3 regions of the Streptomyces sp. NBC_00986 genome follow, and region 2 is predicted to be linked to each of the others. Evidence: riboswitches for the same ligand, from Rfam matches in the RefSeq annotation. Region 2 holds a riboswitch; each other region holds the start of a gene.
The links. A riboswitch is a leader RNA that binds a small molecule or an ion and turns the genes downstream of it on or off. The one in region 2 is predicted to bind cobalamin.
Positions count from the first base shown of each region.

Region 1: another riboswitch for cobalamin. It lies ahead of OG504_RS50665 (ABC transporter substrate-binding protein); the one in region 2 lies ahead of OG504_RS40215 (cobalamin biosynthesis protein).
Region 3: another riboswitch for cobalamin. It lies ahead of OG504_RS18950 (ribonucleoside-diphosphate reductase subunit alpha); the one in region 2 lies ahead of OG504_RS40215 (cobalamin biosynthesis protein).

Region 1 is NZ_CP108733.1:11,220,123-11,228,490, forward strand. It holds gene OG504_RS50640 (CbtA family protein) at 1-725, shown strand, start outside; gene OG504_RS50645 (SAM-dependent methyltransferase) at 799-1,602, opposite strand; gene OG504_RS50650 (universal stress protein) at 1,679-2,527, opposite strand; gene OG504_RS50655 (SDR family NAD(P)-dependent oxidoreductase) at 2,658-3,461, opposite strand; gene OG504_RS50660 (LysR family transcriptional regulator) at 3,590-4,537, shown strand; cobalamin riboswitch at 4,661-4,874, shown strand; gene OG504_RS50665 (ABC transporter substrate-binding protein) at 4,928-5,989, shown strand; gene OG504_RS50670 (FecCD family ABC transporter permease) at 5,986-6,999, shown strand; gene OG504_RS50675 (ABC transporter ATP-binding protein) at 6,996-7,790, shown strand; gene OG504_RS50680 (SDR family NAD(P)-dependent oxidoreductase) at 7,835-8,368, opposite strand, start outside.
Region 2 is NZ_CP108733.1:8,953,378-8,964,950, forward strand. It holds gene cobN (cobaltochelatase subunit CobN) at 1-3,355, opposite strand, end outside; gene OG504_RS40210 (cobyric acid synthase) at 3,352-4,863, opposite strand; gene OG504_RS40215 (cobalamin biosynthesis protein) at 4,860-5,801, opposite strand; cobalamin riboswitch at 5,901-6,043, opposite strand; gene OG504_RS40220 (DUF397 domain-containing protein) at 6,312-6,530, shown strand; gene OG504_RS40225 (hypothetical protein) at 6,777-7,409, opposite strand; gene OG504_RS40230 (helix-turn-helix domain-containing protein) at 7,453-8,319, opposite strand; gene OG504_RS40235 (hypothetical protein) at 8,598-8,819, opposite strand; gene OG504_RS40240 (anion permease) at 8,853-10,103, opposite strand; gene OG504_RS40245 (lysozyme) at 10,271-11,074, opposite strand; gene OG504_RS40250 (class II aldolase/adducin family protein) at 11,271-11,573, shown strand, end outside.
Region 3 is NZ_CP108733.1:4,397,137-4,408,709, reverse strand. It holds gene OG504_RS18960 (putative Ig domain-containing protein) at 1-1,623, opposite strand, end outside; gene OG504_RS18955 (ribonucleotide-diphosphate reductase subunit beta) at 1,922-2,935, opposite strand; gene OG504_RS18950 (ribonucleoside-diphosphate reductase subunit alpha) at 2,935-5,325, opposite strand; cobalamin riboswitch at 5,501-5,660, opposite strand; gene OG504_RS18945 (GNAT family N-acetyltransferase) at 5,678-6,184, opposite strand; gene mctP (monocarboxylate uptake permease MctP) at 6,305-7,915, opposite strand; gene OG504_RS18935 (DUF3311 domain-containing protein) at 7,912-8,163, opposite strand; gene OG504_RS18930 (YbdD/YjiX family protein) at 8,300-8,500, opposite strand; gene OG504_RS18925 (carbon starvation CstA family protein) at 8,472-10,616, opposite strand; gene OG504_RS18920 (GntR family transcriptional regulator) at 10,718-11,482, opposite strand.

The DNA.
Region 1 (8,368 bases), 2.3 Mb from region 2:
CCCTGGACAAGGCGGCCGGCCTGCCCGTCGAGGCCGCCGACCCCGACCTGTTCAGCCGGACCATCCAGGCCAACGTCGGCATCGGTGTCGGCATGATCTTCTTCGGCATGGCGATGGGCGCCCTGTTCGCCGTCGCCTACGCCGTCTGCCTGGGCCGCACCGGCGGGCTGCGGGCACGCAACCTGGCGCTCCTCGTCGCCGGCGGCGGGTTCCTCGGCATGTACCTGGTGCCGTTCCTGAAGTACCCGGCCAACCCGCCCGCGATCGGTCACGAAGAGACCATCCAGCAGCGCAGCGCCCTGTACCTGATCATGGTCGTGTGCTCCGTCGCCTTCCTCGCGGGCGCCGTCTACCTCGGCAAGCACCTCCAGGCACGCTTCGGCAACTGGAACGCGACCCTCCTCGCCGGCGCCGCGTTCGTCGTCGCGATCGGGATCGTCATGTTGCTCCTGCCGCAGCTGGGCCATCTCTCGTACAACAAGGCCAACTTCGGCAACCAGGCCACCGAGACACCACTGCCGCTGAAGGACGACAAGGGCAACATCGTCTACCCGGGCTTCCCCGCCGACGTGCTCTTCAACTTCCGCTTCTACTCGGTCGCGGCGCAGCTCATCCTCTGGACGGCCCTCGGCCTGATCTTCGCCCCCCTCGCCGAACGCCTCCTCAACCCGGCGCGCCCGGACGCCACCACGCCGACGCAGGAGCCGGACCCCGTCGCGGCGTAACGGCTTCTGCCACCTCTTCCACGGCGAGCGCGGTGATCGATGCGATCACCGCGCTCGTTCTATGACTTGGGTCTCACGGTTTGCGGGCGACTCCGACGTACAGCGGGATCCGGTCGGCTTCGCCGGACTGTGCTCCGGGCTCGGGGTGCCAGCCTGCGGCGAGTTCAATGCCGGGGGCGACAAGCTCAAGTCCCTCGAAGAAACCGGTGAATTCGGCACGTGACCGCACTTGGGCGGGCGTGCCGCCCCTGCGGTAGACCTCGACGACGCGCTCCCAGGTCTCCGGATCGAAGTCGCCCGTCGCGTGGGACAGAGCCAGGTAGCTCCCGGACGTAAGGGAGTTGAGCAGTTCACCCACGATGCGATGGGGGTCGTCCTCGTCCGCCACCAGGTGCAGGAGCGCGACCAGCGACAGGGCGATCGGCTGCTCGAAGTCCAGCTGCTCCTTCGCCGCCGCGAGGATCTTTCCCGGCTCGCGCACGTCGGCCTGGATGTAGGTGGTGCTGCCCTCCGGCGTGCTGTGAAGAAGCGCCTCGGCGTGCCTGAGGACTATCGGGTCGTTGTCCGCGTAGACCACGCGCGCACGGGGGTTGATCGCCTGGACCACCTGGTGAAGGTTCGGCCGGGTGGGTATTCCGGTGCCGATGTCCAGGAACTGGCTGATTCCCCGCTCCGCCAGCAGCCGCGAGGCCCGGTGCATGAAATCGCGGTTCACCCGCGCCATCTGCTTGACGGCGGGGAACAAGGAGATGACCTTCTCGGCGGCTTCCCAGTCGACGGGGTAGTTGTCCTTGCCGCCGAGGAAGTAGTCGTACATGCGGGCCGACTGGGGTCTGCCGGTGTCCACGTCGTCCGCGCTGAATCCTGCGTCCGTCACTTCGGTTCTCCTGTTGCCCAACGGCCTTTTTCACGAGGCGAGTTCAGGCCCGCGAGTGTAACGGGCGGAGCTGTTCTCATGTGCGGTGCGGGACTACGGCCACCGGGCACGCGGTGTGTTCCAGTACGGCGTGCAGGGTGGGCCCGAGGGTCCGGCCCGCGCGGCCGGTCACCAGCAGTTCCGCCGAGGCAGTGGCCGACGCCTGGACCAGGGCGGCCGCCGGGCTCTGGAGGCGGAGATCCTCGTAGACACCCACATGCGGATACTTCTCCCGCCAGGGCCGCAACGCGTCCGAGAAGCGTTGCGTCTCCTGGTCCTCCCAGCGGCCCCGGTCCTTCTCGGGCGGCGCGTACGGCATCCAGTGTTCGGCGGGCGAGGGCAGCCGCCAGGCGTGTACGACGTGCAGGCCGGTGTCGCGCCGGCAGGCGGCGTCGAAGGCGAAGTCGACGACGGCGCCCGGCAGTTCGCCGCCGTCGACGCCCAGCGTCACACCGTACGGTGACCGCCCGCGGCGGCTGTGGACGAACCCGCTCGGCACCAGCACCACCGGCCGCTCGGAGCGCTCGGCGACCCCGTGGGCCACGGAACCGAGGGCCAGGCCCGCGAAACCGCCCGTACCGCGCAGCCCGAGGACCGTGCAGTCGGCCTCGGCGGTCAGGGGGAGCAACGTCGGCACGGCCTCCCCGGTGAGGGTGACCACCTCGGCCCGAAGTTCGGGGTGGTCCTTCGTGAGCGACGTGACGAGAGCGTCGGGAGAGGGCTCGCGGAAGTAGGGCCAGGTGGTGAGGAGTTGATCGTCGGGGAGCGTCGAGACGTGTACGACCCGCAGGGGAAGGTCACGCAACTCGGCTTCCGTCGCTGCCCAGTCGGCCGCGACGCGACCGTCCGGGGAACCGTCGACACCGACAACGATCGTTTGGGACATGGCCGTTGGACCTCCACGCGTACGAGTCGAGGCACCCTACGATCCGCCGCACGGGGCGTGCCGCACAGGGGTCGGACGGAACCGGAGAGAAGCCGAACGGCCTGTTCGGTGAATGGGCTTGAGCCATTGCTCAGCCGAAAGCGGCCAGGGAGACCGGCTGCCACTGGCGCCAAGTGCTCAACCGCTCCTCGTACAGCGCGGCGACATCGGTGAAGGACCTGCCGAGGAAGATCCTCAGTGGGGGTTTGTCCGCGTCGACGATCCGGAGGATCGCGTCGCGGGTCGCGTGGGGGTCGCCGACCTCGAAATCCGGTGCGGTGGCCGTGCGGACCTCGGCGTAGTCCGGGTGCGGCTCGCTGTGCCGGGCGCCGCGGTCCAGCCAGTCGGTGGCGTAGGGGCCGGGCTCGACATTGGTGAGGTGGATGCCGAAGGCTGCCACCTCCTGCGCCAGGGACTCCGACAATCCCTCAAGAGCCCACTTGGAAGCGTGGTACGCACCGATGCCTGGGAACGCGCGTACGCCGCCCTCACTGGTGACCTGCAGGATCCTGCCCGATCGTTGGGCCCGCATGAAGGGCAGTACGGCCTGAGTGACCCAGACCGCGCCGAAGAAGTTGGTCTCCATCTGAGCCCGGAGTTCGTCCTCCTCCAATTCCTCGACCATGCCGAAATGCCCGTAGCCGGCATTGTTGACGGCGACGTCCAGCGAACCGAAACGCGCGTGGGTACGCCCCACCGCCGCATGCACCGCGGCACGGTCGGTGACGTCGAGGGGCATCGGCAGTACGGCGTCCCCGTACCGCTCGACCAGAGGAGTCAGTCGGCTGACGTCCCGAGCTGTCGCCGCGACACGATCGCCGCGTTCGAGCGCGGCCTCCGCCCACTCGCGGCCGAACCCCCTTGAACTCCCCGTGATGAACCAGGTCTTCGCCATGATCAGTGCTCCCTGTGGGTGGTGGATCACTTGCTCCTGCCACTCCATCGTGCTGCCGTGCCAGCCATTCCACCAGCGATGATCTCGCACATGAGACATGCGTTCCTGGAATGTGTCAGGATGTCGGCATGGCCGAATTCACCCTCATCGGTCTGCGTGTCGTCCAGGCCGTGGTCGACACCGGATCGTTCACCGCCGCGGCCGACGCGCTCGGATACACGCAGTCGGCGGTGTCCCGTCAGGTGGCGGCGATGGAAACTGCCGCGGGCGCGCCGTTGTTCGTCCGGGGCGCCCGCGGGGTTGCCCCATCGCCGGCGGGCACGGTGCTCGCCCGCCGAGCCGCGACGGTCCTCAACGAGATCGACGCGGTCGGTACGGACCTCGCCGGGCTGCAGGACCACCTCACCGGACGCGTCGCCGTCGCCGCGTTCCCGGCGGCCGCCGCCGTGCTCGTCCCCAGGGCGTTGGCCCGCCTCCGCGACGAACACCCGGGCCTGATCGTCGAGTTGGGCGAGGCCTCCTCTCCCACGCAGCTCCGCCAACTCCGCGCCCACCGCATCGACATCGCGGTGATCGGCGTGGGACCGGACCTGCCCGCCTACGACTTCGAGGGACTCTCCCGCGAACTGCTCCTGGACGGCGGCCTGTTGCTCGCCGTGCCCGCCGACCATCGGTTCGCCGGCCGGGGAACCGTCCCCGTGACCGGCCTGAGGGACGAAGCCTGGATCGTCGGCAAGGGCCTGCGCGACGACCCCCAGTTCGGCGCCTGGCCGACGCTCGACCACCCGCGGATCGCCTACGCCGCCCGCGAATGGCCCACCCGCCTGGGACTTGTCGCCGCCGGTCTCGGCATCGCCGTACTGCCCGAACTCACCGCCCCGGCCGTCCCCACGGGCGTGCGTACCGTCCAGGTCGACGACCCCGCCTGGCTCGGCCGCGCCACCGTCGCCGTCACGGTCCGCGACCGTGCTCCCGAAGTGACGGCCACGGTGGAGGCGCTCCGCCGTGAGGCCGTCGGGCTTCGTGCGGCGCGGCACAACACCGCACCGGGCAAGGACGTACGCACCGCGACGTGACCGCATCGGCATCGCCCGCCACTTCGTCGCCGCGCTGATTCTGCCGTGCGCCGCCTTCTGCGTCGCGGTCCGTACGGCGGCACCTTCCCACCGCACCCCGCAGCGGGAGCCGACCGCCGATCTTGATAGGTTGTGCGGGCCAGTCGTGCCACAACCGAGGCCAGGGAATCCGGTGAAAATCCGGAACTGACGCGCAGCGGTGAGGGGGACGGGCGGGGCATCAGACGCCACTGGGGCGACGCGGGCCGGCCGAAGGAGCCGGTGTGTGACGCGCCGGGAAGGCGCCCCGTCCGGACGAACCCGAGTCCGAAGACCTGCTGGCGCCTTCTCGCCCTCGGCGAGGGGGAGTTCGTAGGCCAGGCTCCGCGTTCGAGCCCCGACAGGCAAGGCATGCCCGTGATCCGTACCGCCCCCGTCCCGCTGCGCCGCCGCACCGCGGCACTCCTCGTCGCGCCCGCCCTGCTGCTCACCGCGTGCGGCGGATCGGACGGCGACCGTGCCGACGGCGAGACGGAGAAGTCCGCCGCGGGCTTCCCGCTCACCCTCACCGACTGCGGGCAGAAGGTCACCCTGAAGTCGGCCCCCGATCGGGTCGTCTCCCTCAACCAGGGCACCACCGAGATCCTGCTCTCCCTCGGCCTCGCCGACCGCATCGTCGGTACCGCCACCTGGACCGACCCGGTGCTCAAGGGCCTGGAGAAGGCGAACGCGACCGTGCCGCGCCTCGCCGACAACGCGCCCTCCTTCGAGAAGGTCCTCGACGCCGAACCCGACTTCGTCACCGCCTCCTTCGTCTCGACGCTCGGCAAGGGCGGAGTCGCGACCCGCGAACAGTTCGAGAAGCTGGGCGTGCCGACGTACGTCTCGCCGTCCGACTGCGCGGGCAAGGACAACGACAGCGGCGGCGACGGTTCGCGCAGCACACCGCTCACCCTCGACAGCGTCTACGGCGAGATACGCGACCTGTCACGCGCGATGGGCGTGCAGGCGCGCGGCGACCAGCTCGTGGCCCAGCTGAAGGCGCGGGTGACCAAGGCCACCGCCGGCCTCGACGCCTCCGGCACCTCCCTCATGTACTGGTTCGCCAACTCCCAGTCGCCCTACCTGGCCGGCTGCTGCGGCGCCCCCGGCGCCATCACCCGCACCGTCGGCGCCGAGAACGCCTTCTCCGACACCCACGACGAGTGGCCCCAGATCAACTGGGAGACCGTCGCCGACCGCGACCCCGACGTCATCGTCCTCGGCGATCTGACCCGTAAGTCGCAGACGGCCGAGACCGCCAACGCGAAGATCCACTTCCTGGAGACCAACGCCGCCACCCGCAACCTCACCGCCGTCAAGAAGAAGCGGTACATCCTGCTCAGCGGCCAGGCGATGAACCCCTCCGTCCGCACCGTCGAAGGGATCGAGCAGGTCGCCGCCGGCCTGCGCGACTTCGGACTCGCCAAGTGACTCTCCGCACCCTGATGTTGACGGGCGGCGGGCTGGTCGCGCTGCTGGTCTCCGTGGCCTTCGCGGTGACCATCGGTCCGGCCGACATCTCCACGGCCGACGTGTGGGCGTCGGTCGCGGCCCACCTCGGCGGCGGCGACAGCTCGCTCGCCCCGCTCCGGGACGGCATCGTCTGGGACCTGCGCATGCCCCGCACACTGCTCGCGGCCGTCTGCGGAGCCGGGCTCGCGCTGTGCGGTGCGGTCATGCAGTCCCTGCTGCGCAATCCGCTGGCGGACCCGTTCGTGCTCGGCGTGTCCTCCGGGGCGTCCACGGGGGCGGTCGCTGTCGTCGTGCTCGGCGTGGGCGGCGGGGCCGTGTCGCTGTCGGCGGGCGCGTTCGTCGGTGCGCTGCTCTCCTTCGGGCTGGTGATGCTGCTCAGCCACAGCCTCGGCGCGAGCATGGACCGGGTGGTGCTGTCCGGCGTGGCGGCCATGCAACTCTTCTCCGCGCTCACGTCGTTCACGGTGCTGACGTCGGCCGACGCCGAGACCACCAAGGGCGTGCTGTTCTGGCTGCTCGGCTCGCTCTCCGGCGCCGACTGGGGTCAAGTGGTGCTGTGCGCGGGCGCGTTGGCCCTCGTCCTGGTCGTATGCCTCGGCCATGCCACCACGTTGGACGCGTTCGCCTTCGGCGAGGAGGCGGCAGCCGGCCTCGGCGTGAACGTGGCCCGCGCCCGGCTGATCCTGCTGTGCGCCACGGCCCTGCTCACCGCCGTCCTCGTCAGCTGCGCCGGGGCGATCGGCTTCGTCGGCCTGGTCCTGCCGCACGTCACCCGCGCGTTGACCGGTTCCGGGCATGTACGACTGCTGCCGGTCACCGCGCTGACCGGAGCCGTCTTCCTGGTGTGGGTGGACACCCTCGCCCGTACCGTCGTCGATCCCCAGGAGGTACCGGTGGGGGTGGTGACGTCACTGATCGGCGTACCCGCGTTCGTGGTCGTGCTGCACCGGGGCCGGAGGAAGACATGAGCACCCCCGCCCCGGAGTCCGGCCTGCACGCGGACCGGGTCGCCCGCCGCACCGACGGCCAACTCATCGTCGACGGCGTCACGCTCGTCCTGCGACCGGGAGAGACCGTCGGCCTGCTCGGCCCCAACGGATCAGGAAAATCAACCCTGTTGCGGCTGCTGGCCGGGGTCCTCCCCACCTCCACCGGAGTCGTCACGCTGGACGGGCGCCCGCTCCCCGAAGTCGGGCGCCGCGCGACCGCCCGCCGTATCGCCACCGTCGAGCAACACACGCACACCCAGACCGAGTTGACCGTCCGCGAGGTCGTCGCCCTCGGCCGCATCCCGCACCGCCGCGCCTGGTCACCGGCGTCGGCCGCCGACGCCCGAGCCGTCACCGAGGCCCTCGAACGCGCCGGACTGACCGACCGGGCCGCCCAGTCCTGGCACACCCTCTCCGGCGGCGAACGCCAACGCGCCCAGATCGCCCGCGCGTTGGCCCAGGAACCCCGCGAACTCCTGCTGGACGAGCCGACCAACCACCTCGACATCCAGCACCAGTTGGACCTCCTCGACCTGGTCGCCGACCTCCCGGTCACCACCGTGATCGCCCTGCACGACCTGAACCTCGCGGCGATGTACTGCGACCGCCTGCTCGTCCTCGACACCGGCCGCACGGTGGCCGAGGGGACCCCGACCGAGGTCCTGACCCCGGCCCTCATCAAGGATGTCTACGGTGTCCGCGCCGAGATCGGCCACGAGCCTGGGCATCCCGTGATCCGGTTTCTGCGGCGGGGGAGCGGGGCGTCGTAGCGGTGGGTGGCTTCCCAACTGGCCGACGTCCAGCCGGTGTCGGGCTAGTGGGCGGAGAATCCGCCGTCCACGAAGACCGACTGACCGGTGACATAGGCCGAGGCGCGGCTCGCCAGGAACACCGTCGCGCCCGCGAAGTCCTCGGCAAGGCCGTTGCGCCCGATCAGGGTGCGCGCGGCCAGGGCCGCCACCATCTCCGGGTCGGACGACAGCCGTTCGTTGAGCGGGGTCATCACGAAACCCGGGACCAGGGTGTTGCAGGTGACGCCGTGCGGGGACCACGCCTCGGCCTGTGAGCGGGCCAGGGACTCCAACGCGCCCTTGGAGACCCCGTAGGCGCCGCTCTGCGCGAACGCCCGGTGGGCCTGCTGGGAGGTGATGTGGATGATCCGGCCGAAACCCCGCTCGGCCATGCCGGGGCCGAAGCGCCGGCCCAGGAGGTGGGGCGCCTCCAGGTTCAGGGCCATCGTGGTGTCCCACACCTCCTCGCTCAACTCACCCATCGGCGGGCGCAAGTTGACGCCGGCGCTGTTCACGAGGATGTCCGGCTCGCCGAACACCTCGGCCGCCGCTTCCGC
Region 2 (11,573 bases):
GGCGCCGCATCGCCGCCATCCAGCGGGGGTTGACCACGCGGGCGCGGAAGACCCGGTGCGTCTCCTCGCCCAGCGTGCGGGTCTTCACCTGGTCCGGGGTGGCGGAGTCGCCGACGTACGCCTCGGGGGAGGTGCCGGTCAGGTGACGGACCATGGCGACCATGCCGCCGTGGTACTGGAAGTAGTCGTCCGCGTCGACTAGATCGTGCTCGCGGGTGTCAACGTTCTTGGCCGCTACGGCAATGCGCTTGAACGCCGTCTCCATGTCCCCGCGGGCCTGCCGTCCGTCCAGGCCGCGCCCGTACGCGTAACCACCCCACACGGCGTACACCTCGGCGAGGTCCGCGTCGCTGCGCCAGTTGCGCGCGTCGATCAGCGGCAGCAGCCCCGCCCCGTACGCGCCCGGCTTGGAGCCGAAGATGCGGGCCGTGGCCCGGCGTCGGTCGCCGTGCTCGGCGGTGTCCTCGTCGGCGTGCTTGCGGACGTAGTTGGACTCCGGCGGCTCCTCCAACTCGGCCACTGCCCGCACCGCGTCGTCGATCAGTCCGACGACGTGCGGGAAGGCGTCCCGGAAGAAGCCGGAGATGCGCACCGTGACGTCGATGCGCGGCCGGCCCAACTCCGTGACGGGCACGATCTCGAAGCCGGTCACCCGGCGCGAGGCGTCGTCCCAGACGGGACGGCAGCCCAGCAGCGCGAGGATCTCGGCGATGTCGTCACCCTGGGTGCGCATCGCCGACGTACCCCACACCGTGAGGCCGACGGACGTGGGGAACTCGCCGTTGTCCTGGAGGTAGCGCTGCACGAGCGAGTCGGCCAGCGCCTGCCCGACCTCCCAACTCAGCCTGGACGGAATGGCCTTGGGGTCGACCGAGTAGAAGTTCCGGCCGGTCGGCAGGACGTTGACCAGGCCACGGGTCGGGGAACCCGAGGGGCCCGCCGGGACGTAACCGCCGTTCAGGGCGAGCAGGATGTGGTCGATCTCGTCGGTGGTGCGGGAGAGGCGGGGGACCACCTCGTCACAGGCGAACTCCAACACCGCGACGGCGTCCGGGAGTTCGGTGCCGATGACGGCATGGACGAGCGCCGGTACCGCCGTGACCTCCCACTCCTGGGACTCCATGCCCTCCGCGAACCGGCGGCACAGCTGCTCCAGCAGATCGATCGCGTCGGCGGCGGACCGGGCGGGCCCGTCGACCAGCTCGGTCAGCTCCACGGGCACCTTCACCGGCGCACCCGGCTCGGCCAGCAACTCCTTCTCGACCAGGCCGAAGTGCTGTGCCAGCGCGGCCCGCAGACCGGGCAGGGCGTTCGCCTGCCCGCCCCACACCTGCGAGGCGCGCAGCACGGCCAGCACGAGGTTCACGCGCGCCTCGCCGACCGGGCCGCCGCCGAGGATGTGCAGCCCGTCGCGGATCTGCACGTCCTTGATCTCGCACAGATAGCCGTCGATGTGCATCACGAACTCGTCGAACGCCGCGTCGTCCGGCTGGTCGTCCACATGCAGGTCGTGGTGCAGTTCGGCCGCCTTCACCAGCGTCCAGATCTGCGCGCGCACGGCCGGCGCCTTCGTCGGGTCCAGGTCGGACACGAGGGCGTACTCGTCGAGGAGTTGCTCCAGCTTGGCCAGGTCGCCGTAGGTGTCGGCACGCGCCATCGGCGGCACGAGGTGGTCGACGACCGTGGCGTGCCCGCGCCGCTTGGCCTGGGTGCCCTCGCCGGGGTCGTTGACGATGAACGGGTAGATCAGGGGGAGTTCACCGAGCACGGCATCCGGCGCGCAGCCGCTGCTGAGCCCAAGTCCCTTGCCGGGCAGCCATTCCATGGTGCCGTGCTTGCCCATGTGGATGATCGCGTCGGCGCCGAACGAGTTGTCCAGCCAGCGGTACGCGGCCATGTAGTGGTGCGACGGGGGCATGTCGGGGTCGTGGTAGATCGCGATCGGGTTCTCGCCGAAGCCGCGCGGGGGCTGGATCATGACCACGACGTTTCCGAACTGGAGGGATGCCAGCACGATGTCGTCGCCGTCGACGTAGAGGTTGCCGGGCGGCTCGCCCCACGCGTCCAACATGCCCTGCCTGAGCTCCGGTTCGAGCTTGTCGAACCAGGCCTGGTAGTCGGCGAGCGGCACCCGCGCGGGTGCGGCGGCCAGTTGCTCCTCGGTGAGCCATTCGACGTCGTGACCACCGGCGTTGATGAGCCGGTGGATCAACTCGTCACCGTTGTCCGGGTGTTCGTCGACCCCGTACCCGGCGTCCCGCAGAGCATCAAGCACTCGAATCGCAGAAGCGGGCGTGTCCAGACCGACCGCGTTGCCGACCCGCGAGTGCTTCGTCGGGTAGGCGGTGAAGACGACCGCGAGCTTCTTCTCAGCGTTCGGCTTGTGCTTCAACTTCGCGTGCCGTACGGCGATTCCGGCGACCCGCGCGGCCCGCTCGGGGTCGGCGACGTAGACCGGGACGTCGTCCGGGCCCTGCTCCTTGAAGGAGAAGGGGACGGTGATGAGGCGGCCGTCGAACTCCGGGATCGCGACCTGCATCGCCGCGTCCATGGGGGAGAGGGCGGCGGCGGAGTCGTCCCAGGCCGCCTTGGACGACGTAAGGCAAAGTCCTTGCAGCACAGGGATGTTGAGGTCGGCGAGGGCGCCGATGTCCCAGGCCTCCTCGTCGCCGCCCGCCGAGGCCTGGGAGGCGTGGGTGCCGCCGGAGGCGAGGACGGTGGCGATCAGGGCGTCCGCCGTGCCGAGGATCTCGTACAGCCCGGAGTCGGCGCCGCGCAGTGAACCGCAGTACACGGCAAGGGCGTTGGCGCCCTTCGCCTCGATCTGCTCGCAGAGGGTGTCCACGAAGGCGGTGTTGCCGGAGAGGTGGTGTGCCCGGTAGAAGAGCACGCCGACCGTGGGGCGGCCCTCGACGTGGGCGCGCTCGCCGTGGACGCCGAACTCGGCCATCTTCTGCGGCTCTTCGAAGCCCTCGCCGGTGAGCAGCACGGTGTCCGAGAGGAACCGGGCGAGTTCGGTGAGGTTGTCAGGGCCGCCCTCGACGAGGTAGCGCAGTGCCTCAGCGACGACACCGGCCGGTACCGACGACTCGGCCATCAACTCGGCGTCGGGGACGGTCTCTCCGCCCAGCAGAACGGTCGGGATGCCCGAGGCCTTGAGTGCGGCGAGCCCGTCCTCCCAGGCACGCTTGCCGCCGAGCAGTCGTACGACGGCGATGTCCGAACCGGAGATCAGGGCGGGGAGTTCCTCCGCCGCGTCCACCCGGGACGGGTTGCCGATCCGGTACCCGGCGCCGGAGGCCCGGGCCGCCAGCAGATCCGTGTCGGCGGTCGACAACAACAACACTGTGCTCATGCGGGCGCTCCCGGTGGAATGAAAGGCAGTCCTTGCGGCGCGCCGGACTCGATGAGTCGCCAGAGCGCGTCCGTGTCCGCGTGCTGTTCGATGAGGTCGCCGAGCCGGTCCAGCTGCTCCTCGCGCAGCGCGGCGAACGAGGTGTCGGGCGCCGGCACGAACCGGCGGCCCGCGGCGGCCGCCACCTCGCGCAGGAACGCCCGCCGGAACCCGTCCGACTCCAGCGAGCCGTGCCAGTGGGTGCCCCAGGTCTGACCGACCCGGCAGCCGTCCAAGAAGGCTTCTCCGCCGGTGAGTTGGGCGACCCCGTGATGGATCTCGTACCCCTCGACCGGCTCGCCGAGGGCTTCGCCCACCGGCCGGGTGAGGGTCTTCTCGCGCGCGAACCGTACGCGCAGCGGCAGAACTCCGAGCCCGTCGACCGACCCCTGCCGGCTCTCGACCTCGTCGTCGATGTGCTCACCGAGGATCTGGAAGCCGCCGCAGATCCCGAGTGTTGGCCGTTGCTCGGCCGCCCTGCGCACGAGGGCGTCCGCAAGTCCCCGCTCCCGCAGCCACTCCAGCGCCTTCACCGTGCCCCGGGTCCCCGGGATCACGACGAGGTCCGCGTCGGCCAGCTCCTCCGGCCGGTCCACGAACCGCACCACGACGCCCGGTTCGGCGGCCAAAGCGTCCACGTCGGTGAAGTTGGACATGAGGGGGATCGCGCAGACGGCGACCCGCAGCACGTCCTCGCCGACCGGCGGCGCGGTGTTCGACTCGCGCACGGTGCCGCGCAGCGAGATCCGCAGCCCGTCCTCCTCGTCGATCCCGAGCCCGTGCTGGAACGGCAGCACGCCGTAGGTCCGGCGCCCGGTGAGGCCGAGGAGCATCTCCAACCCCGGTTCCAGCAGCGAGACATCGCCCCGGAACTTGTTGACGAGGAACCCGGCGACGAAGGCCTGGTCCTCGGGGCTGAGCAGCGCCACGGTTCCGAAGAAGGAGGCGAAGACGCCCCCGCGGTCGATGTCGCCGACGACGAGCACGGGCAGTTGGGCATTTCGCGCGATGCCCATGTTCACGATGTCGGTCCGCCGCAGATTGATCTCGGCGGGACTGCCGGCGCCCTCACAGATCACCGCGTCATACGTGCCCCGCAACTCGGCGAGACAGTCCAACACCGTGCCGAGCAGCGCCTCTTGGCGCCCGCCGTGATAGCCGCGGGCACTCATCTCGCCAACTGGCTTGCCCATCAGGACGACTTGGCTGCTGCGGTCGCTGCCCGGCTTGAGGAGGACGGGGTTCATCAGCGCGGTCGGCTCGATGCGGCAGGCCTGTGCCTGCATGGCCTGGGCCCGCCCGATCTCCGCCCCTTCCCGCGTCACGAACGAATTCAGGGACATGTTCTGCGCCTTGAACGGCGCGACCTTCACGCCCTGGCGCACCAGCCACCGGCAGATCCCGGCGGTGACGACACTCTTGCCGGCGTCCGAGGTGGTCCCGGCCACCAACAGCCCACCGCCGCTCATGACTTCCGTCCCTTCACGAGGAGCCGCCCGGCGACACTGACGCCGAGCGCGAGCAGACCGACGCGCCGGGACAGGCGTACGGCCCGCGCGATGTCCGGTACGGCGACGGGGCGTCCGTCGCCGTTGAGCACGGGCCGGTGCTCGACCCGGCCGCCGTAGGAGAGCGTTCCGCCGAGCCGTACGCCGAGGGCTCCCGCGAAGGAGGCCTCGACGGGGCCGGCGTTGGGGCTGGGGTGTTTGCCGGCGTCGGTGCGCCAGGCGCGTGCCGCTCCGCGCGGGTCGTCGCCCGCGACGGTCGCGAGGGTCGCGGTGAGGCGGGCGCCCGGCCAGCCGGCGACATCGTCGAGGCGGGCCGAAGCCCAGCCGTAGCGGCGGTACTTGGGCGACTTGTGGCCGACCATCGCGTCGAGCGTGTTCACGGCCCGGAAGCCGAGCAGGCCCGGGACGCCCGCGATGCCGCCCCAGACCAGGGCGCCGACGACCGCGTCGGACGTGTTCTCGGCGACGGACTCGACGACGGCACGGGCGATCCCGTCGGCGTCGAGGGACTGCGGGTCCCGCCCGCAGAGGTGGGGGAGCCGTGCCCGCGCACCGTCGATGTCCCCGGCCTCCAGCGCGCGCCCGATGACCCCGGCCTCGCGCGCGAGGGAGGTCCCGCCGACGACGGCCCAGGTGGCGGCGGCGGTGAGGGCGGCAGAGGCCGTACGAGACGGTCGTAGGGCCGAACTGGCCGCGGCGGCGAGGGCGATGGTGCCACCGACGCACACGGCGGTGTGCAGGGCGCCCCAGCCTCGGTGGTCGCGCCACAGCACCTGTTCCACGGCACCGGCGGCACGGCCGAACGCGGCGACCGGATGCCCGCGGCGGGGATCGCCGAGGAGGTGGTCGCCGAGGAGGCCGGCGGCGGCGCCGTACGCGAAGACGCGATCGGCACGCATCGGGTCAGCCGATCGCTGGGTCGGACACGGGGATGGTGCGGGACCTCGAACGGCAGCCGAGCATGGCGATATGTCCTCACTCAGGGTGTCCACGCCCTGGTTCGACGAGACCGGCGGTGAGAGTTCCTGGCTCCCGGGGGTGTCTACCCCGGTGACAGTGGCGGGACCGCGCCGGATTCACACCGGCTTCCTCTCCTGCCGCCGTATATGGCTCCGGCAGTCCACCATGCTGTTGGAAGGGCCGTCAACTTGCTGTTGACCTGCGGGGACGGAGTGTGCTGATGCCCACACTAGGTCCGGATTCAGGCTAGGCAGCGCCTGTCCAATTCGTAGAATTGGACACAACGACAAGGGAGCGGCACAGAACATCCGGGGCGGGTCCCGTCCGGTTCGGTCCTGGTGCGGTCAATCCGGGAACTAGGTGTCGTGCCTTTGCCGTCCGGGACTAGTCTGCATCGACCGGGCGGGTGCGCCGCGACAGGGGTTGAGGCTCGACATGGGGGAGGCGGTGTGGCCGACCGGGCATCCGCGTGGCGTTGGCAGAAGAGCAGCTACACCAATCCGACCGGAGAGTGCGTCGAGGTCGCCCATCCCGGAGGCGAGGTGTGGGTGCGGGACTCCAAGAATCACGCGCAGCAACACATGGTCGTGACCCGTATGGCGTGGTCCACGTTTGTGACGGCGGTGGCAGCGGGCAGAGCCGATGGCGACGCAACCCGTCCAGCGTGAGCCGCGAGAGGCTGGGGGCACAAATGGGGGCCGAGAGTGAACGACCGCCGCCGGGCAGTGGGATTCCTGCCGAGCGGAAACGGCTCGCGCTGTTGTCGTACTGCGCCGTGTGCGGAGCCGTTGCCACGGCTGCCGGGGCCCTGACCTCCCTGCTCTTCGACGGAGTCCATGAGCGGTTCACGGTCTGGATCGTCACTTCGGCGGTAGTCGCGGCGGGGGCCGGGGTGGCATGGGGGTTCGCGCCGGTCAGCTTCCATTGCCTTGCTGCGGGTCATCGGTTCGCCTCCCGCCCGAGGGCCGACCGTCGTTCTCCGTCCGGTCGTTGAGATTCCCGGTTCTCCTCCTCGCCTGCGGTTCACGGCGATCCCGCAGCCTGCGTATGAGCCATCCGATCGTCCCGGTCAGGAACGCGCTGCCCGCCGAGACCAGTGCTACGTGTGTGGTGGGCGAGAGCCTGACGTGGTGGAGATCGATGCCCTTTGCGATGTGCACTGATATCACCAGGCTTCCCACGATGAGCGCGGTGCACAGAGTGAGACAGCCACTTTTGGCCAGGAAGCCCCTCAGCTCCTGGTCCCTGGTGCGGAGCCCGCGCTCATGCTCTGCTTCCAGGAGGCCGTCCAGCGTTTTGGCCTGGCCTTCGTCCTTCATGCCCACAGCGAAGAGGTCGTGGACCGTGGGGTGGTTCCACTCCTCCTGGACCGGCGGGTTCTCGCTGGAGGTCTCGCTTTGAAGGGAGTCTGGTGTTGCTGGGGTCGCGGGTGGTGATGATGCTCTGGTGGCGTGTGTGTCGCCGGAGGCGGCTTGATCAGGGCTGCGGGCAGCGGACAGGGCAGTGAGGAAGTGCCGCACGAGCCCTTGCCAATCGAAGAGCGGCATTGCCGGCCCTCCCCCTGCTGTGCCCGAGCCGTGGGGCTCCGGGTCAGACCACGCTGAAGGCTTCCTTGGCATCGTCGATCAGATCGAGTGCCTGGGTCCCGCTGTAGGCGAGATTCCGCAACTGCTCGAAGGAGTCCTGGAAATTGGCCACGAGTTCGAAGTTGTCCCGGGTGGCGATCGAGCCGGCCTGGGAGAACTCGAGGTAGATCAGGTCTTCCTCGTCCTTGAAGCTGAGCAGGACGAACGCGGTCTGTGTGCTCAACAGGGCACCGGCCGAGAACGGCAGTACCTGAAGGGTGACGCGCGGATGCTCAGCCATGTTCTTGAGGTGCTGCAACTGTCGACGCATGACGTCGGGTTCACCGATTCTGCGCCGTAGAGCCGCTTCGTCCACCACGAAGTGCAACTGGTCGATGCCGGTGTCCTCGTCGAAGACCCGCTCCTGTCGGGCGGTGCGGAACTCGACGATCTTGCGCCGGAAGACGGCGTCGGGCAGCTCGGGCACTGCCAGGGCGTCCGCGTACTCCTCGGTGTGCAGCAGGCCGGGAATGACGACGGGGTGGTACGTACGCAACGACGTGGCGGCCGTCTCGAAGCCAAGGTACTCGTAGAAGCGCGGAGCGGAGAGACCCGCGAAGGGCGCCCACCACGACTGACCCTTGGAGTTGCGGGCGGCGTTCTCCAGGTCGTCCACCGTCTCGGGATCTTCCAGGCGGTACAACTGCACGAGGGCGCGCAGGTCGGTCAGGGCGACACTGACCGTCCCTGTCTCGATGCGGTTGAGTTTCGAGACGGACCAATCCACCTGACCTGCGGCCTCTTCCCGGGACAGACCGGCTGCCTCACGTGCTCGGCGCAGTGCGATGCGGAGCTTGCGGCGATTCAGGCTCGGGTCCACTTCCCTGCGCATGACTCTTCCTTTGGTCCTCATTGCGAGTCGGCGGCGCCTGCTGTCATGTGAGTACAGGCCCATCGATATGTGGCAAAGTGCTGCCTGTCCACTGGCCTTGCGTCAACGTGAGCCTATCAGATGGGAGCACTCCGATATGACACATGTCGGATCGAGTTTCGGCTGGTTGGGGCCTGCCCGTCTGCCACGCGGCAAGGCGGGGCGTGGCGTGGCGTGAACGCATAAATCCCGGGAGGCCCGACCAATGGTCGGGCCTCCCGGGATTTCGAGTTGTGGCGTCAGGCCACGATCAGATAGATCCCGTACGCCACCGCCGCCGTGCAGGCCGCGAAGCAGGCGTAGGCGCCGGTCAGGGCGAGGGTCGCGGAATCGCCCTGGGCGGTGGCGCGTTCGCGGCGGGAGAGGCCGACGATGCCGAGGGTGAAGACCGCCACCAGGGAGACGGTGGCCACGAGGCTGACGCCGAAGACGGAGCCGAGGGCTGCCCAGTCGATGTGCATGCTGATTCGTTCCTTCGTGTCCGGGGCGCGGGCTCAGACGGCGGCGGCCGGCGGTGTCGCCGGGTCGGACTTCGCGAGGGTGGGCGGGGAGGGGATCGTCGCCGACAGGCCCTCGGAGAGGGCGACCGACGGGGGCGGCGGGGTCACGGCGGCGATCGCGGTGGTGACCACGCCGGCCGGTTCGTCGATCTCGTTGACGTTCGAGGCGTCGACGACCTGGCGGCGGGAGAGCAGCCAGATGGCGGTGCTGGAGGCGACCAGGAAGACGGCCACCAGCGCGGTGCCCCAGTCGCCGAGGTCGGTCACGGACTCGGCGAGCGCGCCGACCAGGGCGGCGGCCGGGAGTGTCAGGCCCCAGGCGACGAACATCCGGGTGGCGGTCGACCAGCGGACGACACCGCCCTTGCGGCCCAGGCCCGCGCCCATCACCGAGCCGGAGACGGCGTGCGTGGTGGAGAGCGAGAAGCCGATGTGCGAGGAGGCCAGGATGACCGCGGCGGCGCTGGTCTGGGCGGCGAAGCCCTGCTGCGGCTGGAGGTCGGTCAGGCCCTTGCCCATCGTGCGGATGATGCGCCAGCCGCCGATGTACGTGCCCATCGCGATGGCGAGGCCCGCGGAGAGGATGACCCAGGTGGGCGGGTCCGAGTCGGGGGCGATGGAGCCGCCGGCGATCAGGGCCAGGGTGATGATGCCCATCGTCTTCTGCGCGTCGTTCGTGCCGTGGGCCAGCGAGACCAGTCCGGCGGAGGCGATCTGGCCGACGCGGAAGCCCTTGTCGGCGGCCTTGCCGCCCGCGTTCTTGCTCAGGGCGTAGGAGAAGCGGGTGGCGAGCATCGCCGCGACGCCCGCGACGATCGGGGCGGCGATCGCCGGGAGCAGCACCTTGGTGACCAGGACGTCGCCGTGGACCGCGCCGGTGCCGGCCGAGGCGATGGTGGCGCCGATCAGACCGCCCATGAGGGCGTGCGAGGAACTGGACGGCAGGCCGACGAGCCAGGTCACCAGGTTCCAGAGGATCGCGCCGACCAGGGCGGCGAAAATGACCTCGGGACGGATGCCGCTCTCGTCGACGAGCCCCTTGGAGATCGTGTTGGCGACCTCCACGGAGAGAAAAGCGCCCACCAGGTTGAGGGTGGCCGACATGGCCACCGCGACCTTGGGCTTGAGCGCACCGGTCGAGATGGTGGTGGCCATCGCGTTGGCGGTGTCGTGGAAACCGTTCGTAAAATCGAACGCGAGTGCGGTGATTACCACAATCGCGAGGATCAGCGAGAAGTTTTCCATTTACCCAGGCAATCGTTCGAAGTCATTGGCGCGTTGACCGTAGGAAACCTGAATGAACGGAAGATGAACTAGGGGGGTATCCGTGGTGGCCGATTTGCCTGGTGGATGCCTGGTGGGTGCCTGGTGGACGTCTCGTGGGTCGTCTTGTGGATCGCCTTGCGGGTCGTTTAGTAGCCCCGGGCGAACTTCCGCAGCTGGCTCACCGTTCCGTTGAAGAGATTCTGGTCACCCGGCAGGCTCCCGCTGTTGTCGTACTGCCAGAAGGTCCAGTACGACCATCCGGCGGGCAGCGAGCCCGCGTCCGCCGCCTCGTGGCGGGCGATCCACAGGGCGTGTGTCGAGGCCAGGGAGCTGTTGTTGCCCGTGCAGGTCTTCCACCACAGGGCGGTCGTGTAGATCACCGGGCGGCGGCCGGTCTCCCGGTTCACCTCGGCGCTGAAGGCCTTGATCCAGTTGGCCATCCCGGTCTTGCTCAGGCCGTAGCAACCGTGCTTCTTGTCGTACGGGTTGGTCTCGATGTCGAGGGCCGGCGGCAGTGTCCAGCCGTCCGCCTTCCAGTCGCCGCCGTGCGCCACGAAGTACCCGGCCTGGCTCGCGCCCGACGACCTGTCCGGCAGGGCGAAGTGGTACGCGCCGCGGATGATGCCGGCCTTGCGGGCGCCGTCGTACTGCTGGTTGAAGTACGGGTTGCGGTAGGTGGTCGACTCCGTCGCCTTGACGTAGACGAAGGTGGCGCCCTTCGCCTTCGCGCTCGGCCAGTTGACGTTCTTCTGGTGTGAGGAGACGTCGTGGCCCTTCGTCGGGCTCGCGGCGATGCTCGCGGCGGTGGCCGGGATCTCGGCGAGCGCGAGGGTGGTTGCGCCGACGGTGAGTGCGGCGACGGCGGTCGCGACGAGGCGGGCGCGGGGGTGGGTGTGGAGGCGGATGCCGGTGCGGGCGCGGGTCAGGGACGGTTTGCGATCACGGGCCATGTTTCCCCCGGGAATGGCGGCGTGCACGACAAATCTCCCAGAGGTTATTGGAAGATCCGTCAATGCCGGTCGGTCTCCGGCCAAGCGGCTGGAGTGGGTGGTTGGCACCCATATGTCATCTTTCGGATGCGCGGCTTCCGGCCTAAAGTGCCTTCGCCCGAACGTGCGTTGGGGCACCGGCTGACAGGATCACGGCATGGCTGAGCAACGGCGGGACCAGGGGGACGGGCGGGGCGCCCGGGAGAGTGCGGGGGCTGTGGGGGACGCGCGGAGGAGGAGTGTGCGCGCCGATGAGGCGCACGCCTGGGGCGCGCTCGTCGCGACCGCACGCCGGACGGTCTCCGACGGCCTGGTCGTCGGCACCTCCGGGAACGTCTCCGTGCGCGTCGGCGACACCGTCCTGGTCACACCGTCGGGCGTCCCCTACGACCGCCTCGCGCCTACGGACACGGTCGGCGTGGACCTCGACGGCCGTCAGGTCCTCGGCACCCTGCTCGCG
Region 3 (11,573 bases), 4.6 Mb from region 2:
GCCACCGGAGGTGCTGACCGTCCAGGTGAAGGAGGCCGAGCCGGAGGCGCCGGTGGAGTCGGTCGCGGTCACCGTGACGGCGTAGGTGCCGGCGGTGGACGCGGTGCCGGAGATCAGCCCGGTGGAACTGCTGATCGACAGGCCGGTCGGCAGCCCGCTCGCGCTGTAGGTGAGAGTCGCGCTCGCGCTGTCGGTGGCGGAGATCTGCAGGCTCGCCGTGGAGCCGGTCACGGTGGACTGGCTGCCCGGGTTGGTGACGGTCACCGTGTTGCCCGTGGTGGTGCCGGAGGTGAAGGCGGCGGTGCCGTCCGGGGTGCCCCAGCCGGTCGGGCCGTCGTAGCCGGTGCCCGCGGTGCAGAAGTAACTCGTCGAGCAGGAGCCGTTGTTGCCGCTCGTGACGTCGTACAGGTTGCTGGTGTGGGAGTAGGGGTACTTCGCCGGGTAGTCACTGGAGCCGGGGGTGCCGGCCAGCGCGTAGACGCCCGCGATGATCGGGGACGAGGCGCTGGTGCCGCCGTAGACCGCCCAGCCGGAGCCGCCGTAGGTGTCGTAGACGGCCACGCCGGTGGCGGGGTCGGCCACGGCGGAGACGTCGGCCTCCATGCGCTTGGTGCAGCCCGTGTCGGTCTGCCAGGTCGGCTTCGCGTCGTAGGCGGAGCAGCCGGAGCCGCCGCCCTCGGTGCTGCTGGTCTTCCACACGGACTCGGTCCAGCCGCGGGAGTTGGACGACGTCGACAGCGCGGTGCCGCCGACTGCCGTCACGTACTGGGACGTTGCCGGGTACTCGGCGCCGTAGGCCTCGTCACCGGAGGAGACGGTGATCGCGACACCCGGGTGCTTGAAGTACGAGGTGTCCTCGGAGGTCTGCGTGGAGGCCTCGTCGCCGCCCCAGCTGTTGGACACGAACTTCGCGCCCAGGGTGACGGCCTCGTTCTCGGCGGTGCCGAGGTTGGCGTCGGTGGCCGAAGTGGCCTCCACCAGAATGATGTTGCAGTTCGGGCAGACCGCGCTGACCATGTCGATGTCGAGCGCTTCCTCGCCCGCCCAGCCGGTGTCGTTCGTCGGCAGGGAGGTGGTCGAGCCGGTCTGGCTGACCTGCTTGAAGCAGCCGCTCGCCTTGGTGCAGGCGGAGAGGCCGAAGTTCGAGCGGTAAGTGGCCAGGTCCGACTCGGCGTTGGGGTCGTTGTACGCGTCGACCACCGCGACCGTCAGGCCGGAGCCACCGGTCGAGGGAAGCGCGTACGCGCTGTGCAGGTTGGCCGGGCTCAGCCCGGACACCGCGGCCGCGGCGTCCGCGTGCACGGCGGAGGCCAGTTGCTGCTTGATGTCGGTGCGCCGCTGGGCGAAGCAGGATGCAGAACCCGGGGCCGCGGTCGCGCAGAGGCGCTCGGTCGGTACCTTCTGCCCGGCCTTGCCGGTCGAGTGGACGGTCTGGGCCGCGGGGGCGGTCAGGGCCTTGGAGTTCTGGGTGACCTTGGAGACCTGGGCGGACTGGACGGCGGCCTGTGGGGCGGGCTGCGCGTCGGCGGGGGAGGCCGCCACGAGCCCGAAGACGCTGAGGGTGAGGGCGGGTATGGCGGCGGTCAGCAGTCTTCGCAGACTCCGTCTGGGCTTTTCACGCATGGGGGTACTGCCTCCATCGTGGGAGTGGGGTTCCTCGGCGTGGTGGCAGGCCTGTGACGCGCGTAGCGGCGGCAGATGGCATCGTCATGGGCATGACACTTTGAGCGTCCTGTGGGGTCATTGGTGAATGACATGAACAGGACGGGTGGAACGTAGCCGGGGTGACGAGACCGCGAACAGACGCGCCCCATGAACTTTGCCGCTCCATAGAAACTCCATGGACGGCCCATGGAAGCTCCATGGGCCGTCCGCGAAGTAAGAGGCAGATAAAGGGGACTGGCGGTCCTCTAGGGGAGTCCTAGAAGTCCTCGTCCAGGTCGACCGTGCCTTCTACGGCCACCTGGTACGCCGACGGGCGGCGCTCGAAGAAGTTCGTCAGCTCCTGCACACCCTGCAACTCCATGAAGGAGAAGGGGTTCTCGGAACCGTAGACCGGAGCGAAGCCCAGCCGCTGGAGCCGCTGGTCCGCGACGCACTCCAGGTACTGGCGCATCGAGTCGGTGTTCATGCCCGGCAGACCCTCACCGCACAGGTCGCGCCCGAACTGCAGCTCCGCCTCGACGGCTTCGCGCAGCATGTCGGTCACCTCCTGCTGGAGTTGGTCGTCGAAGAGCTCCGGCTCCTCCTTGCGGACGGTGTCGACCACCTCGAACGCGAAGCTCATGTGCATGGTCTCGTCGCGGAACACCCAGTTGGTGCCGGTGGCGAGACCGTGCAGGAGACCCCGGCTGCGGAACCAGTAGACGTACGCGAACGCGCCGTAGAAGAACAGCCCCTCGATGCACGCGGCGAAGCAGATCAGGTTGAGCAGGAAACGACGGCGGTCGGCCTGGGTCTGGAGGCTGTCCAGCTTCTCGACCTCGTTGATCCACTTGAAGCAGAACTCGGCCTTCTCGCGGATGGAGGGGATGTTCTCCACCGCGTCGAAGGCGGCCGCCCGGTCCTCCGGGTCGGGGAGGTAGGTGTCCAGCAGCGTCAGGTAGAACTGGACGTGCACGGCCTCCTCGAAGAGCTGGCGGCTCAAGTACAGCCGCGCCTCGGGGGAGTTGATGTGCTTGTACAGCGTCAGCACGAGGTTGTTCGCCACGATCGAGTCACCCGTCGCGAAGAACGCGACCAGCCGCCCGATCATGTGCTGCTCACCCGGCGTCAGCTTCGCGAGATCGGCGACGTCCGAGTGGAGGTCGACCTCCTCGACGGTCCAGGTGTTCTTGATCGCGTCCCGGTAGCGCTCGTAGAAGTCCGGGTAGCGCATGGGGCGGAGGGTCAGCTCGAAGCCCGGGTCGAGGAGGTTCTTTTCGGTGGAGCTCATTACTGGCACGCCTCGCAGGACTCGGGGTTCTCAAGGGAGCAGGCGACCGCGTCTTCGTCGGGGGTCAACTGCTGTACGGGGATGGGGGTTTGGGCCTGGGCCTGGGCCGCGCGGGCGATGCGGGTCGCCGGGCGGGAGCGCAGGTAGTACGTCGTCTTCAGGCCCTGCTTCCAGGCGTACGCGTACATCGAGGAGAGCTTGCCGATCGTCGGCGTCTCCAGGAACAGGTTCAGGGACTGGGACTGGTCCAGGAACGGGGTGCGGGCGGCGGCCATGTCGATCAGGCCGCGCTGCGGGATCTCCCACGCCGTGCGGTAAAGGGCGCGGACGTCCTCCGGGATCCAACTGAAGCCCTGCACCGAGCCGTTGGCCTCGCGCAGGGCCTCGCGGGTGCGGGCGTCCCACACGCCGAGCTGCTTCAACTCGTCGACCAGGTAGGAGTTGACCTGCAGGAACTCGCCGGAGAGCGTCTCGCGCTTGAAGAGGTTCGAGACCTGCGGCTCGATGCACTCGTACACGCCCGCGATCGAGGCGATCGTCGCCGTGGGGGCGATCGCCAGCAACAGGCTGTTGCGCATGCCGGTCTGGGCGATACGTTCCCGCAGTGCCGACCAGCGCTCGGGCCAGGTCAGTTCCACGCCGTAGTGGTCGGGGTGCAGGACACCGCGGGCCGTGCGGGTCTTCTCCCAGGCCGGGAGCGGACCGTTGCGCTCGGCGAGGTCGGCGGAGGCCTCGTACGCGGCGAGCATGATGCGCTCGGCGATGCGGGTGGAAAGGGCCTGCGCCTGCGGGGAGTCGAAGGGGACACGGAGTTTGAAGAAGACGTCCTGGAGGCCCATCGCGCCCAGGCCGACCGGGCGCCAGCGGGCGTTGGAACGGCCCGCCTGCTCGGTCGGGTAGAAGTTGATGTCGACCACGCGGTCCAGGAAGGTGACGGCCGTGCGGACCGTCTCGTCCAGACGCTCCCAGTCGATGTCGTCACCGACCACGAATGCGCCCAGGTTCACCGAACCCAGGTTGCAGACCGCCGTCTCGCCGTCGTCCGTGACCTCCAGGATTTCCGTGCAGAGGTTCGAGGAGTGGACCGTGTGGCCCGGCTCGGCGGTCTGGTTGGCGGTGCGGTTGGCCGCGTCCTTGAAGGTCATCCAGCCGTTGCCGGTCTGCGCGAGGGTGCGCATCATGCGGCCGTAGAGGTCACGGGCCGGGATGGTCTTCTTCGCCAGCCCCTGCGCCTCCGCCCTGCGGTAGGCCGCGTCGAACTCGTCGCCCCACAGGTCGACCAGCTCGGGCACGTCGGCGGGGGAGAAGAGCGACCAGTCGCCGTTCTCGTTCACCCGGCGCATGAACTCGTCCGGGATCCAGTGCGCCAGGTTCAGGTTGTGCGTACGGCGGGCGTCCTCACCGGTGTTGTCCCGCAGCTCCAGGAACTCCTCGATGTCGGAGTGCCAGGTCTCCAGGTACACCGCGGCCGCACCCTTGCGCCGGCCGCCCTGGTTCACCGCGGCGACCGAGGCGTCCAGCGTCTTCAGGAACGGGACGATGCCGTTGGAGTGCCCGTTCGTGCCCCGGATCAGCGAACCCCGGCTGCGGATGCGGGAGTACGACAGTCCGATGCCACCCGCGTGCTTCGAGAGGCGGGCGACCTGGTGGTAGCGGTCGTAGATGGAGTCCAGCTCGTCCAGCGGGGAGTCGAGGAGGTAGCAGGACGACATCTGGGGGTGCCGGGTGCCGGAGTTGAAGAGCGTGGGGGAGGACGGGAGGTAGTCCAGGCGGCTCATCAGGCGGTAGAGCGCGGCCACTTCGTCCAGGGCGCGGGTCGAGTCGTCCTCCGCGAGACCGGCGGCCACGCGCAGCATGAAGTGCTGGGGCGTCTCGATGACCTTGCGGGTGATCGGGTGGCGGAGGAGGTAGCGGCTGTACAGGGTGCGCAGGCCGAAGTAGCCGAAGCGGTCGTCGGCGCCCTCATCGAAGGAGGCGGCGATCAGCGCGTCGAGGCGGGCCGCGTGCAGCGTCGCGAACTCGGCGGTGCGGTCGGCGATGAGGCCCTCGCGGTGGCCCACGGCGACGGACTCGGTGAACGTCGTGACGCCCTGGGAGGCGGCCTCGGCGGCGATGCTGATCGTCAGCAGCCGGGCGGCGAGGCGGGAGTAGACCGGGTCCTCGGAGATGAGGCCGGCGGCCGCCTCCGTCGCCAGCTCGCGCAGTTCCGCCAGGTCCGCGTGCGCGGACCGGCCGCGCAACGTGGCGGCGGCGACCCGGCCGGGGTCGGCGTCGGGGAGGTCGGCGGTCAGCGCGGTCAGGGTCCGCAGGATCGCGGTACCGGGGCCGTCGGCGTCCTGAACAACCGTTCCGGGAAGCTCGGTTCCGGGTCCGGTCGCGGTCGCTGCGATCGCCTCGTTCGCCTGGGTCGCTGATGCCGGCTCTGCTGGCGCGATGGTCACGGTGGGGCTCTCCCTCGCTCGGCACGGGGCCTCGCCGAGGGCAGGCGGCAGTACACGAGCGCACGGGGCGTCGCGTCCACCGGCCCACTCCACGAGGCCCGGACGTCATGCGCCCTGGCCGGGTGGCCGGACGCGCGCCGTCGGCAGGTCCTCGGACTGACCATGCGTGCATATGCACGTAAGTACACCGTTGCGGGACAGTTCCGGATTCGCACCGGATTCCCCTGCGGCGACAGCGAGCATGAGCATACATCTTGTGCCGGGCTGTCGTGGCACCACCAGATGTTGTGTCGCGGCGGTTTCAGAGCGTCAGTTGATAGGTGAGCAGAGTGAGATCGTCCAGGTGTGGCACGGGATTCCAGTCCCGGTCGGGTGTGCGGACGAAACCCAGGCGTTCGTAGATGCGGTGGGCCGCGTGCATGGAGCTCTGGGTCGACAGCACTACGGCCGTGCAGCCCTCGGTGGCTCGGGCGCGGTCGATGCAGGCGCGGACGAGGGCCTCGCCGGCGCCGCGGCCTCTGGCGGTGCGGGCGATCGCGAGGGCGCGGATTTCCGTCTCTCCAGGGCGCGCTATGTCTGCGACGGGGCCGGGGCCGGGGACGAAGGTGACGCCGCCGAGGAGGTGGTCGCCGTCCACCACGACGAGGACTTCGGCGGCTGCGGCTCGGCTTGCTACGTCCTTGAGCACGGGGAGGTAGGGGTCGGTCTCGCCGTAGTCGAGGAGGCCGTCGGTCAGGTAGGCGTCTGCTGTGAGGGTGCCGAGGGGGTCGTATTCGGTGGGGATTGCTCGGCGGATGAGGATGTCCATGTGGGTCAGTGTGTACGAACAGCGGGCCGCCGAGGGGGGTGCTCTCGGTGGCCCGCTATGGGTCGTGTGTGGCTGGTCGCGCAGTTCCCCGCGCCCCTTAAGTTGGCACACTCACCTGCGCTAGTGGGTTGCCCCTGCTGTTGCCGGAGGTAGCTCTACCTCCACGCCCGGGTCGCCCGCGTCTGCCGTGTAGTCGCCGGGGCTCGTCTCGTCCACGCCCTCCGGAGCCTTGAAGGCCTTCAGGGCGAAGGTGAGGACCACTGTCACCACCACGTTCATCACGAACGCCGTCAGGCCGATGTAGCCGATTTCGCCGATGCCGGGGATCTTCTTGGAGGAGCCGCCGAAGTGGTCCTGGGTCGGGGAGGCGACGCCGTAGGCCGCGAGGGTGCCGTAGATCATGCCGACCGCCCAGCCGGCCAGGAGGGCCCAGCGGTGGGGCCAGCGGGTGAAGAGGCCGCCCACCAGGGACGGGAAGGTCTGGAGGATCCAGATGCCGCCCAGGAGCTGGAAGTTGATGGCGACTGTCTTGTCCATCGTCAGGACGAAGGCCAGGGCGCCGACCTTCACCAGGAGGGAGACGATCTTCGAGACCTTTGTCTCCTGGGCCGGGGTTGCGTCCGGCTTGATGAAGTCCTTGTAGATGTTGCGGGTGAAGAGGTTCGCCGCCGCGATGGACATGATGGCCGCGGGGACCAGGGCGCCGATGCCGATCGCGGCGAAGGCCACGCCCGCGAACCAGTCCGGGAACATGTTCTCGAAGAGCTGCGGGATCGCCAACTGGCCGTTGGTGACCTTGACTCCGGCCGCGATCGCCATGAAGCCGAGCAGCGCGAGCAGGCCCAGCATCAGTGAATACAGCGGCAGGATCGTGGTGTTGCGGCGGATCACGTTGCGGCTCTTGGACGACAGGGTCGCGGTGATCGAGTGCGGGTACATGAACAGGGCCAGTGCCGAGCCCAACGCCAGTGTCGCGTACGTCCATTGGCCCGCCGGCGCGGGCACGAGCCCGCCCGTTCCCGCCGCCTTGAACTTGGCGCCCGCCGCGCTGAAGATGTCGTCGAAGCCGCCGAGCTTGATCGGGATGTAGATGATCGCCACCGCGATCACGATGTAGATCAGCCCGTCCTTCACGAACGCGATCAGCGCGGGTGCGCGCAGGCCGGACGAGTAGGTGTACGCCGCCAGCACGGCGAACGCGATCAGCAGCGGCAGGTCCTTCACGAACCAGTTGGAGTTCGCGCTGCCGCCGACGCCCATGACGTCCAACACGGCCTGGATGCCGACCAGTTGGAGGGCGATGTACGGCATCGTCGCGAGGATGCCGGTGACCGCCACCGCCAGCGAAAGACCTTTGGAGCCGAAGCGGCCGCGCACGAAGTCCGAGGTCGTCACGTATCCGTGCTTGTGCGACACCGACCAGAGCCGGGGCAGGAACGTGAAGATGAGCGGGTACACGAGGATCGTGTAGGGCACCGCGAAGAAGCCGGCCGCGCCCGCCGCGTAGACCGCCGCCGGGACCGCCACGAACGTATACGCCGTGTAGAGGTCGCCGCCGAGCAGGAACCAGGTGACCCAGGTGCCGAACGACCGTCCGCCCAGGCCCCATTCGTCGAGGCTCTGCTCGTTGTCGGCCCGGCGCCAGCGCGCGGCCAGGAAGCCCAGGGCCGTGACGGCCAGGAAGAAGAAGATGAAGACGCCGAGGGCGACGCCGTTCACGCCGTCGTTCACCGGTTACCTCCATGGCGGGTCCGCTGGTCGCGCTGCCACAGCTTGTAGGCGGTCATCGTCAACACCGTCGAGATCAGCACCCAGAGCATCTGGTACCAGTAGAAGAACGGCACGCCGATGAACGTCGGGTCGATCTTCGTGTAGGAGCCGACCCAGAGCAGCGCCACGAACGGCGCGAACAGGCACACGGCGATGATGACGCGGACCGGTGTCACCACTGGATGTCTCACTTCAGGCACATCTGACATTTCGTGGCCGTCCCCTCACTGATCGCCTGTGTAACGCGCAGGCAATGTAGGTCACCGTGTCACGTGAGCGAAAGACCTCGTCCGCATATCGTCATGTCGATTTCGTGAAGGCGTGACATCGCTGTCAACCCGGGCGTCAACAGCAGCGGAATCCCTGTCGTGGGTCGGCCTCCTGGCGGTCTGTCCGCATGCGTTCGAAACCCCGGCGACCTGGGACCTCGGCCTCGGGATGGTTCCGGCGTACGTGCGCGACATACCGGTCGTACGCCGACTCGTCCATCAGCTCCCGGACGTACCAGCGCACTCCACTAGTCGCCCGCCTGAACGCCGACCACATCACGTGCCGCCACCTCCTCCTTCTCCTCCCGGGTCGGGATCAGCCCGGCCGGTGCCACGATGTTCGACTCGACGTACGGCGTCTCGCTCAGCGTGGAGAGCGCGGGGCGGCGGATGTGTCGAACGCAGACGCGAAGGGCGTCCGCGATCACGACCACGACCAGCACCGCGAGAATGGCCGAAAGCACCCCGTCCACCGTGGAGTTGGTGACGACGGTGTGCATGTCGTCCATGGACTTGGCCGGAGGCAGGACCTTGCCCGCGTCGATCGCGTCCTGGAACACGGACCGTTGCTTGAAGAAGCCCACCTTCGGGTCGCCGGAGAACACCTTCTGCCAGCTCGCGGTCAGGGTGACCGTCGCGTCCCAGGCGAGCGGAATCCCGGTGATCCAGGCCCACTTGAGGCGCCCGGACTTCACCAGGAGGGTGGTGCAGACGGCCAGCGCGACCGCCGCGAGGAGCTGGTTGGCGATGCCGAAGATCGGGAAGAGCTGGTTGATCCCGCCGAGGGGTTCGTGGACACCGACCCAGAGGAAGTAGCCCCACAGGGCGCACACGATCGCACTCGTCAGGGCCAGGCCCGGCCGCCAACTCACGTTCTTGAACGGCCGGTAGACGTTCCCGAGCATGTCCTGGAGCATGAACCGGCCCACCCGCGTGCCCGCGTCCAGCGCGGTCAGGATGAACAGCGCCTCGAACATGATCGCGAAGTGGTACCAGAAGGCGCGCAGGCTCCCGCCGGTCACCTTGGAGAAGATCTCCGAGACGCCGACCGCGAGCGTGGGTGCCCCGCCGGTACGGGACAGCAGACTCGCCTCGTCGACGTTCTTCGCGGCCTGCGCGAGGTCGGCGGGGGAGATGTGATAGCCCCAACTGCTCACCACCTGCGAGGCGTTCTGCACCGTCGTGCCGATCGCGCCCGCCGGGGCGTTCATCGCGAAGTACAGACCCGGGTCGATGATGCTCGCGGCGACCAGGGCCATCACGGCGACGGACGACTCCATGAGCATGGCGCCGTAGCCGATCATGCGGATCTGGGTTTCCTTCTGGATCATCTTCGGGGTCGTGCCGCTGGAGATGAGCGAGTGGAAGCCGGACAGGGCGCCGCAGGCGATCGTGATGAAGACGAAGGGGAAGAGCGAGCCGGCGAAGACCGGGCCGTTGCCGTGCTTCGCGAAGTCGGTGACGGCGGGCATCTTCAGGGCGGGCAGGGCGACCACGACCCCGATCGCCAGCAGGCCGATGGTGCCGATCTTCATGAAGGTGGAGAGGTAGTCGCGCGGGGCGAGCAGGGTCCAGACGGGGAGGATCGAGGCGACGAAGCCGTACGCCACCAGCCAGATCACCAGCGTCGAGGGCGCGAGGGTGAAGGTGCCGGCCCAGGACGACTCGGCGACCCAGCGGCCCGCGACCAGGGCGAGCAGCAGCAGGGCCACGCCGATGAGGGAGACCTCGGAGACCTTGCCTGGGCGAAGTACCCGTAGGTAGAAGCCCATCAGGAGGGCGATCGGGATGGTCATGCCGATGGAGAAGGTGCCCCAGGGCGAGGAGGCCAGCGCGTTCACGACGACCAGGGCCAGCACGCCGAGCAGGATGATCATGATGGCGAAGGTGGCGAGCAGGGCCGCCGCGCCGCCGAACGGGCCGATCTCCTCGCGGGCCATCTGGCCAAGGGACTTGCCGTCGCGCCGGGTTGAGAAGAACAGCACCACCATGTCCTGGACCGCGCCCGCGAAGATGACCCCGGCGATGATCCACACTGTGCCGGGCAAGTAGCCCATCTGCGCGGCGAGTACGGGTCCGACGAGCGGGCCCGCGCCGGCGATCGCGGCGAAGTGGTGGCCGAGCAGGACGCGGCGGTCGGTGGGGTGGTAGTCGATGCCGTTGTCGAGGCGTTCGGCCGGGGTGGCCCGGGTGCCGTCGACCTTCAGGACCTTGTACGCGATGAACTTCGCGTAGAAGCGGTAGGCGATGGCGTACGAGCCGAGGGCGGCGGCGACCATCCAGGCGGCCGACACGTTCTCGCCCCGCGCCAGCGCGAGCACGGACCAGCCCGCCGCGCCGACGAGCGCGACGAGGGTCCAGACGACGATGGTTCGGACGTTCGCGGTACGCACCGGGGAGTCCTCCCGTCCATGCGGCGACGGGAGGAACGTAGAGCAACCTCGGTAACTCCGTAAGTCCCTTAGTCCTGTGGGCGCTTGAGTCGCGCCACGGACTAGTCCTGCGGGCGCTTGAGGCGGGCCACGAATTTGTACCTGTCCCCCCGGTACACCGACCGCACCCACTCCACCGGCTTGCCCTCCTTGTCGAGGGAGTGGCGGGAGAGCATCAGCATCGGGAGGCCGACGTCGGTGCTGAGGAGGCCGGCCTCGCGCGGGGTGGCCAGCGAGGTCTCGATGGTCTCCTCGGCCTCGGCGAGATGGACGTCGTAGACCTCGGCCAACGCGGTATAGAGAGACGTGTACTTGACGAGCGACCTGCGCAGGGCGGGGAAGCGCTTCGCGCTGAGGTGGGTCGTCTCGATGGCCATCGGTTCGGCGTTGGCCATGCGAAGGCGCTCGATGCGCAGGACCCGGCCGCCGGCGGTGATGTCGAGCAGGTCGGCGAGGGTGTCGTCGGCGGTGATGTAGCCGATGTCCAGGAGCTGCGAGGTCGGTTCGAGGCCCTGGGCGCGCATGTCCTCGGTGTACGAGGTGAGTTGGAGGGCCTGGGAGACCTTCGGCTTGGCGACGAACGTGCCCTTGCCCTGGATACGCTCCAGGCGGCCCTCGACGACCAGTTCCTGAAGTGCCTGGCGGACGGTGGTGCGCGAGGTGTCGAACTCCGCGGCCAGGGTGCGCTCGGGCGGGACCGGGGTGCCGGGCGGCAGCGTCTCCGTCATGTCGAGGAGGTGCTTCTTCAGGCGGTAGTACTTCGGCACACGCGCGGTGCGGACGGTGGCCCCACCCTCGTTCTCCGCACTGCTGACGTCGGTGCTCATGCTCCGCCTTCCCGGCTCCGGACAAGGGTCACTTGGTGATCCCCTCTGTATACCGTCGCCGTCTCTTTTGGTCTAGTCCACAGCGCCAAGT